DNA from 4 places in the Streptomyces sp. NPDC017202 genome. Region 4 is predicted to be linked to each of the others. Evidence: riboswitches for the same ligand, from Rfam matches in the RefSeq annotation. Region 4 holds a riboswitch; each other region holds the start of a gene.

What was found. A riboswitch is a leader RNA that binds a small molecule or an ion and turns the genes downstream of it on or off. The one in region 4 is predicted to bind cyclic di-AMP.
Region 1: linked by a shared signal. The riboswitch ahead of ACH4N1_RS10435 (transglycosylase family protein) and the one ahead of ACH4N1_RS04255 (M23 family metallopeptidase) in region 4 are both predicted to bind cyclic di-AMP.
Region 2: linked by a shared signal. The riboswitch ahead of ACH4N1_RS24740 (M23 family metallopeptidase) and the one ahead of ACH4N1_RS04255 (M23 family metallopeptidase) in region 4 are both predicted to bind cyclic di-AMP.
Region 3: linked by a shared signal. The riboswitch ahead of ACH4N1_RS07850 (peptidoglycan DD-metalloendopeptidase family protein) and the one ahead of ACH4N1_RS04255 (M23 family metallopeptidase) in region 4 are both predicted to bind cyclic di-AMP.

What each region holds. Positions count from the first base shown of each region.
Region 1 covers NZ_JBIRNP010000004.1:81,609-85,513, forward strand. Annotated here, with positions in the region: gene ACH4N1_RS10425 (septum formation initiator family protein) at 1-268, opposite strand, end outside; gene eno (phosphopyruvate hydratase) at 406-1,692, opposite strand; gene ACH4N1_RS10435 (transglycosylase family protein) at 2,024-2,740, opposite strand; cyclic di-AMP (ydaO/yuaA leader) riboswitch at 2,744-2,925, opposite strand; gene ACH4N1_RS10440 (transglycosylase family protein) at 3,130-3,905, opposite strand, start outside.
Region 2 covers NZ_JBIRNP010000014.1:62,189-66,093, forward strand. Annotated here, with positions in the region: gene ACH4N1_RS24730 (M16 family metallopeptidase) at 1-419, shown strand, start outside; gene ACH4N1_RS24735 (M16 family metallopeptidase) at 416-1,804, shown strand; cyclic di-AMP (ydaO/yuaA leader) riboswitch at 2,015-2,182, shown strand; gene ACH4N1_RS24740 (M23 family metallopeptidase) at 2,196-2,951, shown strand; gene ACH4N1_RS24745 (GntR family transcriptional regulator) at 3,140-3,832, shown strand.
Region 3 covers NZ_JBIRNP010000003.1:52,952-56,856, forward strand. Annotated here, with positions in the region: gene ACH4N1_RS07845 (SGNH/GDSL hydrolase family protein) at 1-298, opposite strand, end outside; gene ACH4N1_RS07850 (peptidoglycan DD-metalloendopeptidase family protein) at 584-1,582, opposite strand; cyclic di-AMP (ydaO/yuaA leader) riboswitch at 1,587-1,744, opposite strand; gene ACH4N1_RS07855 (tyrosine-protein phosphatase) at 2,324-3,121, shown strand; gene ACH4N1_RS07860 (DUF6126 family protein) at 3,154-3,276, opposite strand; gene ACH4N1_RS07865 (helix-turn-helix domain-containing protein) at 3,273-3,905, opposite strand.
Region 4 covers NZ_JBIRNP010000002.1:18,516-22,420, reverse strand. Annotated here, with positions in the region: gene ACH4N1_RS04265 (dihydrofolate reductase family protein) at 1-793, shown strand, start outside; tRNA gene ACH4N1_RS04260 (tRNA-Met) at 860-933, shown strand; cyclic di-AMP (ydaO/yuaA leader) riboswitch at 1,240-1,399, shown strand; gene ACH4N1_RS04255 (M23 family metallopeptidase) at 1,407-2,429, shown strand; gene ACH4N1_RS04250 (aldo/keto reductase) at 2,688-3,632, shown strand; gene ACH4N1_RS04245 (PrsW family intramembrane metalloprotease) at 3,887-3,905, opposite strand, start outside.

The DNA of each region.
Region 1 (3,905 bases), on a different contig from region 4:
GCAGCTGTTCCACCCGCTCGCGGGCCTGCTCCCTCTCGCGGTGGAGATCGGCGATCTCGGCGCGCTGGGAGACGTACTGCCGCATCGGGTAGGCCAGGGCCACGATCAGCGTGCACAGGACCAGGGCGAGGAGGGCCGCGCGGCCGGTCAGGCGCGAGCGGCGGGCCTGGCGCTTGGTCTGGGACCGGTAGACCCGGGCCGCGGTCTGCTCGCCGAGCAGTTTGATCCTGGTCGTGGTGGAGAAACGGTCCCGGTTCTTCACGGCCATGTCGTCCCCGCCTCCCGTCTCACACGTGCGTACGTCCCCGGACACGGTACGGGACCGGTACGGGGACGTACGTACGACTGGCTCGGGATGAGCCCTCAACGGCTCAGCCGGGCCGGTTCAACCTGTTGCCGTGCGGCTCAGCCCTTGAAGCGCGGGAAGGCGCTGCGGCCGGCGTACACGGCGGCGTCGTCGAGGATCTCCTCGATGCGCAGCAGCTGGTTGTACTTGGCGACGCGGTCCGAGCGGGCCGGGGCGCCGGTCTTGATCTGGCCGCAGTTCACCGCGACGGCGAGGTCGGCGATGGTGACGTCCTCGGTCTCGCCGGAGCGGTGGGACATCATGCACTTGAAGCCGTTGCGCTGGGCCATCTCGACGGCGTCCAGCGTCTCGGTCAGCGAGCCGATCTGGTTGACCTTGACCAGGAGGGCGTTCGCGGAGCCCTCCTCGATGCCGCGGGCCAGGCGCTCCGGGTTGGTGACGAAGAGGTCGTCGCCGACGATCTGGACCTTGTCGCCCAGCTTGTCGGTGATGACCTTCCAGCCGGCCCAGTCGTCCTCGTACAGCGGGTCCTCGATGGAGACCAGCGGATACGCGGAGACCAGCTCCTCGTAGTACTCGGTCATCTCGGCGGCCGAGCGGGACTTGCCCTCGAACTCGTAGACGCCGTCCTTGTAGAACTCGGACGCGGCGACGTCGAGCGCGAGCGCGATCTGCTCGCCGGGGACGTAACCCGCCTGCTTGATGGCCTCGATGATGAGGTCGAGCGCGGCGCGGTTGGACTCCAGGTTCGGGGCGAAGCCGCCCTCGTCGCCCAGGCCGGTGGACAGGCCCTTGGTCTTCAGCACCTTCTTGAGGGTGTGGTAGACCTCGGCGCCCCAGCGCAGGGCCTCGGAGAAGGACTCCGCGCCGATCGGGGCGATCATGAACTCCTGGATGTCCACGTTGGAGTCGGCGTGCGAGCCGCCGTTCAGGATGTTCATCATCGGAACGGGCAGCAGGTGCGCGTTCGGGCCGCCCAGGTAGCGGAAGAGCGGGAGGTCGCTGGCCTCGGAGGCGGCGTGGGCGACGGCGAGGGAGACGCCGAGGATGGCGTTGGCGCCGAGGGAGCCCTTGTTGTCGGTGGCGTCCAGGTCGAACATGGCCTGGTCGATCAGGCGCTGCTCGGTGGCGTCGTAGCCGACCAGCTCGGGGCCGATCTGCTCGATGACGGCCAGGACGGCCTTCTCGACGCCCTTGCCCTGGTAGCGGTTCGGGTCACCGTCGCGGAGCTCGATGGCCTCGAAGGCGCCGGTGGAGGCGCCGGAGGGGACGGCGGCACGACCCGTGCTGCCGTCGTCGAGGCCGACCTCGACCTCGACCGTGGGGTTGCCTCGGGAGTCCAGGATTTCCCGGGCTACGACGACGTCGATGGACGGCACGAGCATCTCCTTCTTGGGATGTGACGCTGGTTGTGCGGGGCGCGGGCGGGCCGTGTGGAGGCCTTGCCGAGCCTTGCGACTAGAGCCTAACCGCCTCGGGGCGTCGGTCGGCCGACCGACCGTCCCGTGGACAGGGAGACGGTACCCATTGTTTCAGCCCGGAACAAAGGGGGTGGCCAACAGAAGGCGGCGAACGGGAAAAGAAAACCCCGCCCGGGTGCGTACGGGGGAACACGCACCGGGGCGGGGGGACCGTGGGGACGGGGGCTCCCTCACGAGGCTCTCGGCGTGACCGCCTCGGCCGTGAGGGGGCCGCGGTCCGGCCGGGAGCCGGAGGTCACTTCAGGTGCAGCTGCTGACCCGGGTAGATGAGGTCGGCGTCCTGGACGATGTCCTTGTTCAGCTCGAACAGCTCGGCCCAGCCGCCCTTGACGCCCTGCGCCTGGGCGATGGAGCTGAGGGTGTCGCCCGTGGCGACCTTGTACTCGCCGTCACCCTTCTTGACCTTCTTGCCGGTCGGGGTGGTGACGGTCTTCTGGGACTTGGCCGCCGGGCGCTCGGCGGAGCGGGAGGCGCTCTGCTTCTCGGTGGAGCGGGTGGTGGTCTCCGAGGAGGAGGAACCGCCGGCCGAGGAGCCGCCGGCGGACGAGCCGCCGGTGGAGCCCGAGCCGCCGTTGTACGCGGCGCCGGACAGGCCCACGCCGCAGACCGGCCAGGCGCCCTTGCCCTGGCCCGCGAGGACCTTCTCGGCGATCTGGATCTGCTGGGACTTCGAGGCCTTGTCGGCGGTGCCGGCGTACTGCGTGCCGCCGTACGCGGCCCAGGTGGAGGCGGAGAACTGCAGGCCGCCGTAGTAGCCGTTGCCGGTGTTGATGGACCAGTTGCCGCCGGACTCGCACTGGGCGACGGCGTCCCACTCGGAGGTGGTGGCGGCGGAGGCGTTGCCGGCCGCCATCAGCGGGGCGGCGATGGCGACACCGGTGACACCGGCGAGCGCGGCGGCGCGGGTGGCCCTGGACGGACGACGGTGCTTGCCCTTGGCGGAAAACAGCATGGTGGATCCCCTCACCGACGCCTGCGAGGTGAGCTGTCGGGTTCGGGCCGTGTGAGTTGCCCGGCCACTCCCGTCCGGGAGCACTGCTCCCGGGAGGTGTGGCTTCACCCCGAGCCGTTCCGGTCGACCGACCGGTGCGGCACTTACCTTGGGTCCCCCGCTCCTGCCTACGGCGCTTGACGCGACGACTGTTCCCGGGCTGCCACTGGCAGGATTCGGCGTTGCGACAGCCGGGGCTCGGGTTGCCGAGCGGTCACGACCGTAGACACGCGCTCGGCGGAATTTCAAAGACGATCACGCCTTCTGAGACTCATCCCACACTTTGATCAAAACGGACATTCAGCGCGAAGTGTGACGTGAACTCCCGCTGCTTTTCCCGTTTTTCCGCCCTATTCCACCCCTGTGTCGAGCGTCTGACCGGGGGTGATGTTGTTCGGGTCGGCGCCGATGGCGTCCTTGTTCTCGGCGTAGAGGGCGCGCCATCCGCCGTCGAGGTCAAGGGAGTCGGCGATGGAGACGAGGGAGTCGCCGTCGCGCACGACGTAGGTGCCCACCGCGCCGCCGGAGGCGCCCGCGGCGTGCCGGCCGGAGGAGGCGGTGGTGGTGCCGTCCGGCACGACCTCGTCGGCGGAGGTGCCGCGGTGGCGGCCGGAGGCGAGGGAGCCGGTGTCGACGAGGCTCCAAGAACCCGCCTCCTGGACCGACTTGTCCGAGTCGTCCACTTCGGGGGTGGCCGTGGGCGAGCCGCCGTCCGCCCCCGAGGTGCCCGCGTCGGCGTCCGCCGGCGCATCGGACTTCGAGGAGCCGTCCGGCTTGCCGGAGGAAGAGGACGAAGCGGACGGAGAGGTCTCGTCCGTGGCATCCGGGGAGGATTCGGCCGACGGGGAGGCCGACGCCCCCTTGCCGTCCGAGGAGTCCGAGGAGTTCGAGGAGCCCGAGGAGCCCGAGGAGTTCGAGGAGCCGGACGACCCCTTGGACAGGTCGGACAAGCCGGACGAAACGGAGGAGCCGGACGATTCGTCCGCCACCCCGGTGTCCAGGCTGCCCGCGCCGTTCTCCTTGCTGAGCCCGGACGTCAGCCCGCAGGTGCCCCAGGCGCCGACGCCCTGGTCGGCGAGGACCTTCTGCGCGACGGATATCTGCTGGTTGCGGCTGGCCAGGTCGG
Region 2 (3,905 bases), on a different contig from region 4:
GCCTGCTGCGCCTGGCCGGGGCGCCCTCCCTGGGCTGGCTGGACGTCAAGACGTCCGGCGACGTCGAGGTGCCCGTCATCGAGACGGCCATCGACGAGGAGCTCGCCCGGTTCGCCGAGGAGGGCCCCACCGACGAGGAGATGGAGCGCGCCCAGGCCCAGTTGGAGCGCGAGTGGCTGGACCGTCTCGGCACGGTCGCCGGCCGCGCCGACGAACTGTGCCGGTACGCGGTGCTGTTCGGCGACCCGCAGCTGGCCCTGACCGCCGTCCGGCGCGTGCTGGACATCACCGCGGAGGAGGTCCGGGAGATCGCCCGGGCCCGCCTGCGCCCGGACAACCGCGCCGTACTGGTCTACGAGCCCACCGAGCCCGCCGAGAACACCGCCGACGAGGACGAGAACGAGGAGGCGGCCCAGTGACCGAGCTCGCCGCGATGGACTTCCACCCCCAGCCCCGCGCGGGCGAGGCCAGGCCCTGGGCGTTCCCCGCCCCCGAGCGCGGGACGCTCGACAACGGCCTGACCGTCCTGCACTGCCACCGCCCCGGACAGCAGGTCGTCGCCGTCGAGGTCATCCTCGACGCGCCCCTGGACGCCGAACCGGCCGGCCTCGACGGCGTCGCCACGATCATGGCGCGGGCCTTCTCCGAGGGCACGGACAAGCACTCCGCCGAGGAGTTCGCCGCCGAGCTGGAGCGCTGCGGCGCCACCCTCGACGCGCACGCCGACCACCCCGGCGTCCGCCTCAGCCTGGAGGTTCCGGCCTCCCGCCTGGCCAAGGCCCTCGGCCTGGTGGCCGACGCCCTGCGGGCGCCCGCGTTCGCCGACAGCGAGGTCGAGCGCCTCGTCCGCAACCGCCTGGACGAGATCCCGCACGAGCTGGCCAACCCCTCCCGGCGCGCCGCCAAGGAGCTCTCCAAGGAGCTGTTCCCGGCGACCGCGCGCATGTCGCGCCCGCGCCAGGGCACCGCGGAGACCGTCGAGAAGATCGACTCCGCTGCCGTACGCGCCTTCTACGAGAAGCACGTCCGCCCCGCCACGGCCACCGCCGTGATCGTCGGCGATCTCACCGGAGTCGACCTCGACGCGCTCCTGGGCGACACCCTGGGCGCCTGGACGGGGTCCGCTGCCCAGCCGCGGCCGGTGCCGCCGGTGACCGCCGACGACACCGGACGGGTCGTCGTCGTGGACCGCCCCGGCGCCGTCCAGACGCAGCTGCTGATCGGCCGCATCGGCGCCGACCGGCACGCGCGCGTGTGGCCCGCGCAGGTGCTCGGCACGTACTGCCTGGGCGGCACCCTCACCTCCCGGCTGGACCGCGTCCTGCGCGAGGAGAAGGGCTACACCTACGGCGTGCGCGCCTTCGGCCAGGTCCTCAGGTCCGCGCCGGACGGTTCGGGCGCCGCGATGCTCGCCATCAGCGGCTCGGTCGACACCCCCAACACCGGTCCCGCGCTGGAGGACCTGTGGAAGGTGCTGCGCACCCTCGCCGAGGGCGGTCTGACCGACGCCGAGCGGGACGTCGCCGTGCAGAACCTCGTCGGAGTGGCGCCCCTGAAGTACGAGACGGCCGCCGCCGTGGCGGGCACGCTGGCCGACCAGGTCGAGCAGCACCTGCCGGACGACTACCAGGCCACGCTGTACCAGCAGCTCGCCGCGACCGGCACCGTGGAGGCCACGGCGGCGGTCGTGAGCGCCTTCCCGGTGGACCGCCTGGTGACGGTCCTCGTCGGCGACGCGGCCGCGATCAAGGCGCCGGTCGAGGCCCTCGGCATCGGTGAGGTGAAGGTCGTCCCCGCGGAGTAGGAACGCGGACCGGCGGCCGTGAGGCCGCGCGCGGGAGCCCTGGTGGACGGATGTGCCACCAGGGCTCCTCGATGTCCGAATTGAGGGAGAGGCTGCCTGTCTGCCCTGTGGCATGCGCTACAAAAGCCGCGTTCTGTTTGGGTATTGAAGGCCGCCGCGTCTAGTTTCGACCGGGCTGTTCGTCAGGCAGTGCGCCGCGTCCGCGGCACCGGACAGTCATCGCCGAGTCCCCCCACGGCGCGAGCCAGGGGAGCCGGGGACCCAACCAGACAGTCCCTGGGGTGAATCGGACGCCCGCGCGAGCCGCGAGGGGGTCCGTAGGAGACCTTCCTGCTCCGAACCCGTCAGCTAACCCGGTAGGCGAGAGGGAAGGAAAGGACCGCTCAACTTCATGGCGTCCACTTGCGCCACCGGGAAGCACCGTCGTCCCAGCAGGATGAAGCGCACCACCGCCCGCGCGGCGGGCATCGCCGCGCTCACCACCACCGGCGTCATCGGCACCGTCGCCTCCGGCCCCGCCCTCGCCGCGGAGAAGGCCGTCGAGCAGACCGGCCTCATCCCGGTCGTCACCATCGGCGACACGGTCGCCGAGCGGATCGACGACCAGGCCGCCGCGCAGAAGCAGGCCGCCGTGGCGGAGGCCGCGCGCAAGGAGGCCGCCGCCCGGGCCGCGGCCAAGGTCGAGGCGGAGCGCGAGGCCCGGGTCCGCGCCGCCCGCGCGGCCGAGCGCGAGCGCCTGAACGCCTTCGTCTCGCCGATCAGCGGCTCCTACGTCTCCACCGGCTACCGGTCCGGCGGCTCGCTGTGGTCCTCCGGCAGCCACACCGGCATCGACTTCCACGCCGCCAGCGGTACCCCCGTGCACGCGGTGGGCCTCGGCACCGTCGTCGAGGCCGGCTGGGGCGGCGCCTACGGCAACCAGGTCGTGATCCGGATGAACGACGGCACGTACACCCAGTACGGCCACCTGTCGTCCATCAGCGTCTCGGTGGGCCAGAAGGTGGCCCCGGGGCAGCGCATCGGCCTGTCCGGCGCCACCGGCAACGTCACCGGCCCGCATCTGCACTTCGAGGCCCGCACCGGCGTGGAGTACGGCTCGGACATCGATCCGGTCGCCTACCTCCGCAAGCACGGCGTGAACATCTGACGACGTACGGCGACAGATCGTACGGCCCCGGCCCGCACGGCCGGGGCTTTCGTCGTTTCCGGGACCGTACTGTCCAAAAAATATCCCTGGATTCCGACCCGCCATCGGAAATTCCCGCTGATTGCAATAGAGTCACGGAAGGCGCGTCAATCGTCGACGTTTCACGGGGATTAAGGCGGAGGTCCGTCATGCGTATTCCGGCGCACTCGGTGTGCACGGCCATCCGGGACGACATCGTCGCGGGTGTCTACGAGCGCGGCAGCCGCCTCACCGAGGAACTCCTCGCGCGCCGCTACGGTGTCTCGCGCGTCCCCGTCCGGGAGGCGCTGCGCACGCTGGAGGCGGAGGGTTTCGTCGTGACGCGGCGGCACGCGGGCGCGTGCGTCGCCGAACCGACCGAGCAGGAGGCCGCCGACCTGCTGGAGATGCGCATGCTCCTGGAGCCGCTCGGCGCCGCCCGGGCCGCCCAGCGGCGCACCGAGGCCCATCTCAAGGTGCTGCGCGGCCTCGTCCGGCTGGGCCAGGAACGCGCCAGGCGCGGCAGCAGCGAGGATCTGCGCTCCCTGGGGGGCTGGTTCCACGAGACCCTCGCCCAGGCCTCCGGCAGCCACGCCCTGACCTCGACGCTCACCCAGCTGCGCCACAAGATCTCCTGGATGTACACGGTCGACGCGTCGGCCACCCCGGTGGAGTCCTGGGCGGAACACGGCGCGATCGTGGACGCGGTGGCGCGCGGCGACGGGGAACGCGCGCGGGCGGTGACGGCGCTGCACACCGAGCGCGCGACCTCCGCGCACCGGCTGCGCTTTCCGGGCGGTGACCGCCGGGACCGTGTGAGGACTTCGCAACACGTCGTCAACATGTCCGGCCTCCGGCATTAACACGAGGGCCGTATACAAAGAAGGTAATTCGGCGGAGAGGTATTTCCGCTGCCTTTTTCCGGCGCGCCCCCAC
Region 3 (3,905 bases), on a different contig from region 4:
CGAAGCGTTCGGCGACCTCGTCGGGGTCGGTGCCGGGCCGGAGGATGTCGTTGCCGCCCGCGCAGAAGGAGACCAGGTCCGGCGCCAGCTCGACCGCTCGCGGAAGCTGGTCCTCCACGATCTGGTCGAGCAGCTTGCCGCGCACCGCGAGGTTGACGTACCGGAAGTCACCTTCGGGCCGCCGGTCCGCGAGGAGTACCGCGAACCGGTCGGCCCAGCCGACGAACCTCCCGTCGGGACCGGGGTCGCCGACGCCCTCGGTGAAGCTGTCCCCCACCGCCACGTACGACCCGATCACTGAGCTGTTGTCATTCTTCGAATCGTCTGCCACAGCCGTTCATGATTCACCTTCGAATGTGACCTACGCGACCGTAGGCAGGGGTTGACGGGCGGTGAGATAAGCCACTCCTAAAGACTTGGCCAATGCGGGAATAAGGCCCTCGTCGCTCGCGCCGCGCGACGACCGCGTCCGGAAGCCGTCGATCCGGAAACGGCTCCGGGGGGCAAGGGAACGCCGAAGGCCGGCCCCGGGGATCGGGGGCCGGCCTTCGGCGGCGCGTCGGACAGCAGGTCGGACGGTGCGTCAGCCGACGGAGACGCCGTGCGAGCGGAGGTAGGCGACCGGGTCGACGTCCGAGCCGTAGTCGGGACCGGTACGGATCTCGAAGTGCAGGTGCGGGCCGGTCACGTTGCCGGTGGAGCCGGAGAGGCCGACCTGCTGGCCGGCGGAGACGGACTGGCCGGCCGAGACGGAGAGCGAGGACAGGTGGGCGTACTGGGCGTAGAAGCCGTCGGCGAGCTTGATGACGACCTGGTTGCCGTACGCGCCGCCCCAGCCCGCGGAGACGACCGTGCCCGCGCCGACGGCCTTGAGCGAGGTGCCGGTGGGGACGACGAAGTCGACACCGGTGTGGTACCCGCTGGACCACATGCTGCCGGACATCTTGTACGGGGTGCCGACGGTCGCGCCGGAGACCGGGAGGGCGAAGCCGGTGGCGGCGGCGGTGTTCTCGGCGGCCTGCGTGGTGGACGCCTTCGAGGAGGACGGCTTCGTGGAGTCCGAGGAGGACGACTTCGAGGACGCCGACGACTTCGCGGTGGAGCCCGAGGACTGCTTCGAGGAGGAGGAACCAGACGAACCGGACGAACCGGACGGCGATTTGGTCGTGCCCGTCGCGCCCGTCGCGGCCTTCTCGCCGATCGACAGCTTCAGACCCGGGTGGATCAGCGAGGGGTCGTCCCCGACGGCCTCACGGTTGTCCGCGTAGAGCCGGGTCCAGCCGCCGCTGACGTTCTGCTCGTCCGCGATCCTGGAGAGGTAGTCGCCGGAACGCACCGTGTAGGTCGTGGCGGACTTCGCGGACTTCTGCGTCACGGGAACGGCCTGGACGGCCTTCTCCGGAGCGGCGGAGAGCGCGGAGGCCGCGGAGACCGCCTGCGTCGCCGACTGCGACGGTGCGGCGTGCGCACCGGTGGCCCCTATGAGCGGGAGGGCGAGCGCGGCGCCGCCGGTTCCGGCGGCGGCGATGGAGCGGGTGAAGCGCTGGGGCTTCGGACGGCGGTGCTTACCCTTGGCGGGCATGGCGAATTCCTCTCCGGCGCCTGCGAGGTGAGCTGTCGGGTGCGGACTGGAGATGTCCGGCCGCGCCGGGGCGCGGCTGTACCCCTAGCCGTTCCGGAGACCGGAACAGGCGGTACTGCCTGTGGGTCCCCCGCTCCTGCCGTTCACGGGTGAGTGTGCGGGCTCCGGGCGGCGGCAGGATTGGGCGTCCGTCCGGATTGGTCTGGAACGTAAGCGACCACGACGCACAGGGACAAGCGAAGGTTGTACTCGTCGAGGCTTTCTCTTGATCCCCGGCGGGAATTCCCGGTCACTTTCCGTGAATCGAGGGGCCGGTTTTCCGATGAACAGCCTTGGAAAACCACCGTATTACGTGAGCATGACAGGCGACTCACGGTCACGGATATGACGCTGCTCACGTGACAGGTCCCCAGAGCCCCTTATTCCACAGCGAGTTGGAATGAAGGATTCAATTCGGACAGAACGCCCAGATGCGGCGTGAATGGACAACCAGCGCGTCAGGGTCACCATGTGCCGGGTGCGCACCGATCGGCCCTCCAGGAGGGACCTCCGCCGGCGGACCGCGCGCCGGACCCTCGGTTCGAACAGGCTCGGCGCAGGTCTCGAACAGGGTCGGCGGCGGTCTCGAAGGCCTGGTCGAGGACCCGTTTGCCCCAGGCATCCATGTCGTATGGTCAGGGAAGTGTTCCGGTGGCCACGTCGAGCCGCGCCGGCCGGGACCGACGACCGGGAGGAGCCCCCGTGACGCAGCAGATCCCGTCGACCGAGCCCGAGCTGGCCGGAGTGCGCAACTTCCGGGACGTGGGCGGCCTGCCGACCGTCGACGGCCGACGGGTCCGCCACGGTGTGCTGTTCCGCAGCGGACATCTCGCGCACGCCACCGACGAGGACGCCGCGTTCCTGGCCTCGCTGGGCCTGCACACGGTCTTCGACTTCCGCAACGCGGCGGACCAGAGGCTGGAGGGCCCGGACGTCGAGCTGCCGGGCGTGCGCAACGTGAACCTGCCGCTCTCCGACCCGGCGGACGGGGCCGAGTTCTGGAAGATGGTCCGCGACGGCGACATCGAGCAGCTGAGGGAGATCCTCGGCGACGGCAAGGCGGCCGGCCGGATGATCGCCTCCTACCGCTCGATCGTGACGGAGCGCACGGGCGAGCACTCGCGCGTGCTGCACTCCCTCGCCGAGGACAGCGTCCCGGCGCTCATGCACTGCGCGGCGGGCAAGGACCGGGCCGGCCTGTCCATCGCCGTGACGCTGCTCGCGGTGGGCGTGGAGGAGGAGGCGATCCTGGCCGACTACCTGGAGTCCAACGCCAAGCACCGCCGCTACAAGGTGCGCCGCAACGGCACCTCCCCCGAGGCGTACTCCGCCGAGGTCATGGAGCTGCTGAGCCCCCTGTTCGACGCCCGTGCGGAGTACCTCGCGGCCGCGTTCCACACCATCGAGGACACCTGGGGCGGTGTCGAGGCCTATCTGGAGCAGGGCCTCGGTCTGGCCCCGGAGACCCGCGAACGGCTCCGGGAGCGCCTGCTCGACTGAGCGGGCACCCCCGGCGTCCGGTCCCCCGCCGCCTACTGCTTGGCGCCGACCTCGAACAGCAGCCAGAGGAACCCGGCGAAGAGGTGCCCCACCGCGATGTAGATGATCAGCCGGATCCACAGGCTCCGGGGGAACTTCTCCTCCATGTCGGTCATGGCGTCTCTCCAGGGGTGGGGCCGAGGCACAGGGCGGCCGTCGGGCTCTGCAACAGGGTGTGGACGAACAACAGGTCGACCCCGTCGGGGTCCTGGGCGGCGATGCGGTGCGGGGTCAGCGAGTCGAAGTGCGCGCTGTCGCCGGGCCCGAGCAGGTGGGTGGCGTCCCCGAGGCGCAGCCGCAGCCGCCCGCGCAGGACGTGCAGCCACTCCTCGCCGGGATGCACCCGCACGATGTCGCCCTGCGAGCCGTGGGGCACCTGCACGTGCAGCGCCTGCATGCCCCGCCCCGGCGCGCCGGACTGCCGGTAGGTCCAGCCGCCCGCGTGGGTGGGCTCCATGTCGGCGGCGCGCACGACGGCGTCCCGGTCGGCGACCCTCTCGCCGAGCAGTTCCGAGACGGTCGTACCGTAGACACGGGCGAGCGCGAGCAGCATCGGCAGCGAGGGCTGGCGCTGCCCGGTCTCCAGCCGGGAGAGGTGGGCCGGCGACAGCCCGGCCGTGCGGGCCGCGGCCTCCAGGGTGAGGGAGGCGCGCCGGCGCAGGGCGCGCAGCTGCGGCGCGACGACGCCGAGGTCGTCCACCGGCCCGGGAGCGGGCCCGGCCTCCTCGGAAGTGGGGTGGCTCAT
Region 4 (3,905 bases):
CGCCCGCGCCCTCGGCCTCGCCGCGGACGTCGTCCCGCTGGGCCCCGGCCTCGACTGGCGCCGGCTCCTGGAACACCTCCACGACGTGCGGGGCGTACGGCGCCTCATGGTCGAGGGCGGCGGCACGATCCACACCCAGCTCCTCCAGGAGGGCCTCGCCGACGAACTCCAGCTCGTCCTGGCCCCCCTGTTCGTGGGCGACCCGGACGCGCCACGGCTGTTCGGCCCCGGTGGCTACCAGGGCGGGCGCCTGCGGCTGGTGGGGACCCGGCGCATCGAGGACGTGGTCCTCATGTCGTACGAGCCCACCGCGCCCGGTGCCGGGCCGCTGCCCGCCGCCGCCGACCGGCACTGGCTGGCCCTCGCCTGCGAGCTGGCCGTCGCCTGCCCGCCGTCGCGGACCGCGTTCAGCGTCGGCGCGGTCGTGGTGGCGGCCGACGGCACGGAACTGGCGCGCGGCCACTCCCGCGAGGCGGGCGACCCCGTCGTCCACGCCGAGGAGGCGGCCCTCGCCAAGATCGACCCCGCCGACCCCCGGCTGGCCGGCGCGACCGTCTACAGCAGCCTGGAACCCTGCGCCCGGCGCTCCTCCCGGCCGGCCCCGTGCGCCCGTCTCGTCCTCGACGCGGGCGTGCGCCGGGTCGTGACGGCCTGGCGGGAGCCGGACACCTTCGTGACCGACGCCGACGGGAGCGGCCTGCTGGCCGCCGCGGGCGCGGACGTCGTCGTCCTTCCCGAGTACGAGGAGCGCGCGAAGGCGCCCAACGGCCATCTGCTCCGCCGGACCCCCTGACCGGCCCCCCGGGTCCGACCGTGGTTCTGAGCGTCCCCCGCGTGGCGTAGACTGGTGTCACACCGACGCGGGGTGGAGCAGCTCGGTAGCTCGCTGGGCTCATAACCCAGAGGTCGCAGGTTCAAATCCTGTCCCCGCTACTCAAGGCCGAGGGCCGGAATCCTGATCACGGGATTCCGGCCCTCGGTGCGTCAGGGCGATCTTTCCCGTCACGGATGGTGAGCGCCCCGGAGCCCTGCGCATAACATCTGAGTCACCATCAAAAACCCGGTGACTGCTGAAACGTCCGGGCGGCTGGTCAACTCGCCCGTTTTTCACCGGTCCTGGGCTGAAAGTCCAGGCCGTGAATGTTGTTGATCAAGCCGAACGGCTTGGAATCCCGCCCCCGCGTCTATTAACGTTCGATAACGCAGCGCGGTCGTCCCAGCCGTCACAAGAGGCGGCTCCGTGCGCACGCGTCGAATCCCGCAAGGGAACCGGGGAACCACCAACTTGGGGTGAATCGCGCGGAAGCCGCCGTACAGTCACGGCCGGTATACGCGCGTAGGAGACCTTCCCGCTCCGAACCCGTCAGCTAACCCGGTAGGCGACGGAAGGAAAGGAGTGCGCCCGCGTGGCGTCCAACCGGCCTGCCCCAGAAGCCCCCGCCGTGCCCGGCCAGCAGACCTTCGGCTACGGCACCTACCGCACCGACGAGGGCCCCTGGGAGGAATGGAACCCCACCGCGGACTCCGTTCGTCCGGTGCGCGGCAAGCACCGTGTCGCCAAGCAGCGCGGCGGACTCGCCCGCAGCTCCACCGTTCTCGGCGTCGGCGTCATAGCCGCAGTCGGCGGCGCTGGCATGGCCAGCGCCAACACCGGCAAGTCGCCCGTCTCCATCTCCATGCCCGACCTCCCCTCGGTGGGTTCCCTCATCTCGGACGATGACACCCCCGAGGAGACGGCGCCCGCGCTCAGCACCTTCGGCGCCTTCGGCACCGAGGCCGTCGCCGCCGACAGCACCGACAGCGGTGCCGACGCCGGAGAGGCACTGCGCAACCGGATCATGGCGCAGGCCGAGTCGCAGCAGACCCAGGTCGAGACCAAGGCGCAGGAGGCCGCCGAGGCCGCCGCGGCCAAGGCCGCCGCCAAGGCCGAGAAGGAGGCCGCGGCCAAGGCCGACGCCGCCAAGAAGAAGGCCGCCGAGGAAGCCGCCAAGAAGGCGGAGGCCGAGCGCCTCGCCGAACTGGCCAAGCAGTACGCGCTGCCGACCTCCTCGTACACGATCACCTCGACCTTCGGTCAGGCCGGCGCCTACTGGTCCTCCGGGTACCACACCGGCCTCGACTTCGCCGCTCCCACCGGCACGCTCATCAAGGCCGTGCACAGCGGCACCATCACCTCCGCCGGCTACGACGGGTCGTACGGGTACAAGACCGTGCTCACCCTCGAGGACGGCACCGAGATCTGGTACGCCCACCAGTCCTCCATCGGCGTCAGCGTCGGCCAGAAGGTCGCCACCGGCGACATCATCGGCCGCGTCGGCGCCACGGGCAACGTCACCGGGGCCCACCTCCACCTGGAGGTCCACCCCGGCGGCAGCAGCTCCGGCATCGACCCGGCCGCCTGGCTCCGGGGCAAGGGGCTCAACCCCTGAGACGCCGCCGGAGACCCTCCCGGAGCCCCGGACTTCCGCCGGGCGCCCCCGAGAGTCTCCTCCGGGGCCCCCGCCGGTCCCTGTCGGGGCCCCGGCCGGTCCCTGAGAGTCCCCTCGGGACCCTGCCGGGTCTCCCGAGGTCTTCCGGGAAGTGTCACGGGGGTCGGTGAGGTCTACGCCCGGATGTTTCCCGGATGTTCGTGAACCCCGGCCGGAGGCGCGGAATGCGTGCCTCCGGCCAGGGCGTTGTCATCGGACATGACTTCTCTGCGCAAGCTCGGCTCCTCCGGCCTCGAGGTCTTCCCGCTCGCCCTCGGCGGCAACGTCTTCGGCTGGACCGCGGACGAGGCGGCCTCCTTCGCCGTCCTCGACGCCTACGCGGCCGCCGGCGGCAACTTCGTCGACACCGCCGACTCCTACTCGGCGTGGGCCGAGGGCAACAGCGGCGGTGAGTCCGAGACCATCATCGGCAAGTGGGTCAAGGCCCGCGGCAACCGCGACGACATCGTGATCGCCACCAAGGTGAGCCAGCACCCCGACCACCAGGGGCTGACCGGCGCCAACATCAAGGCCGCCGCCGACGCCTCCCTGCGGCGCCTGGGCACCGACCGCATCGACCTCTACTACACCCACTTCGACAAGCCCGAGGTGCCCGTCGAGGAGATCGTCGGCGCGCTCGACGACCTGGTGAAGGCGGGCAAGGTGCGGCACATCGCCGCCTCCAACATCTCGCCCGGACGCCTGAGGGCCTCACTGGAGTTCTCCGACCGCGAGGGCCTCGCCCGCTACGTGGCGCTCCAGCCGCACTACAACCTGGTCTCCCGCGACACCTACGAGGGCGCACTCCAGGACCTGGCCGCCGCGTCCGGCCTCGCCGCCGTTCCGTACTACGCGCTGGCGGCGGGCTTCCTCACCGGCAAGTACCGTCCCGGTACGACGGTGGACAGCGCCCGCGCCCAGGGCGCCGCCAGGCACCTGGGGACCGAGCGGGGGCAGAAGGTGCTCACCGCCCTGGACGAGGTCGCCCGCGCCCACGACGCCGAGGCCGCCACGGTGGCCCTGGCCTGGCTCGCCGCCCGGCCGACCGTCGCCGCCCCGATCGCGTCCGCCCGCACGGTGGAGCAGCTCCCGGCGCTGCTGGCGGTGGCCGACCTGAAGCTGACGGAGGCGGAGACCACCCGCCTCACGGAGGCGTCCGCCTAGGGCGTGTTTCGAAAGTGGCGTCGTCTGCCCGAAGGGCAGGCCCGGCGGCGTCCGGTGCGTGCGATCGCAAGGCGGAGGGTCGCCCCGATACCGGTGGTATCGGGGCGATCCCGACAACGCGGCTGGGGGTGCCCCCTCCGGGGGAGTGCGTGCCAGACGCCGCCGGGCTGGGGGCACCCCCTCTGGGGGAGGGACTTTCGAAACACGCCCTAGACCTGGACGCATGGATCACGGGCGCCCGTCCGGCCCGCCGCTCAGGACCCGTACGGGGTG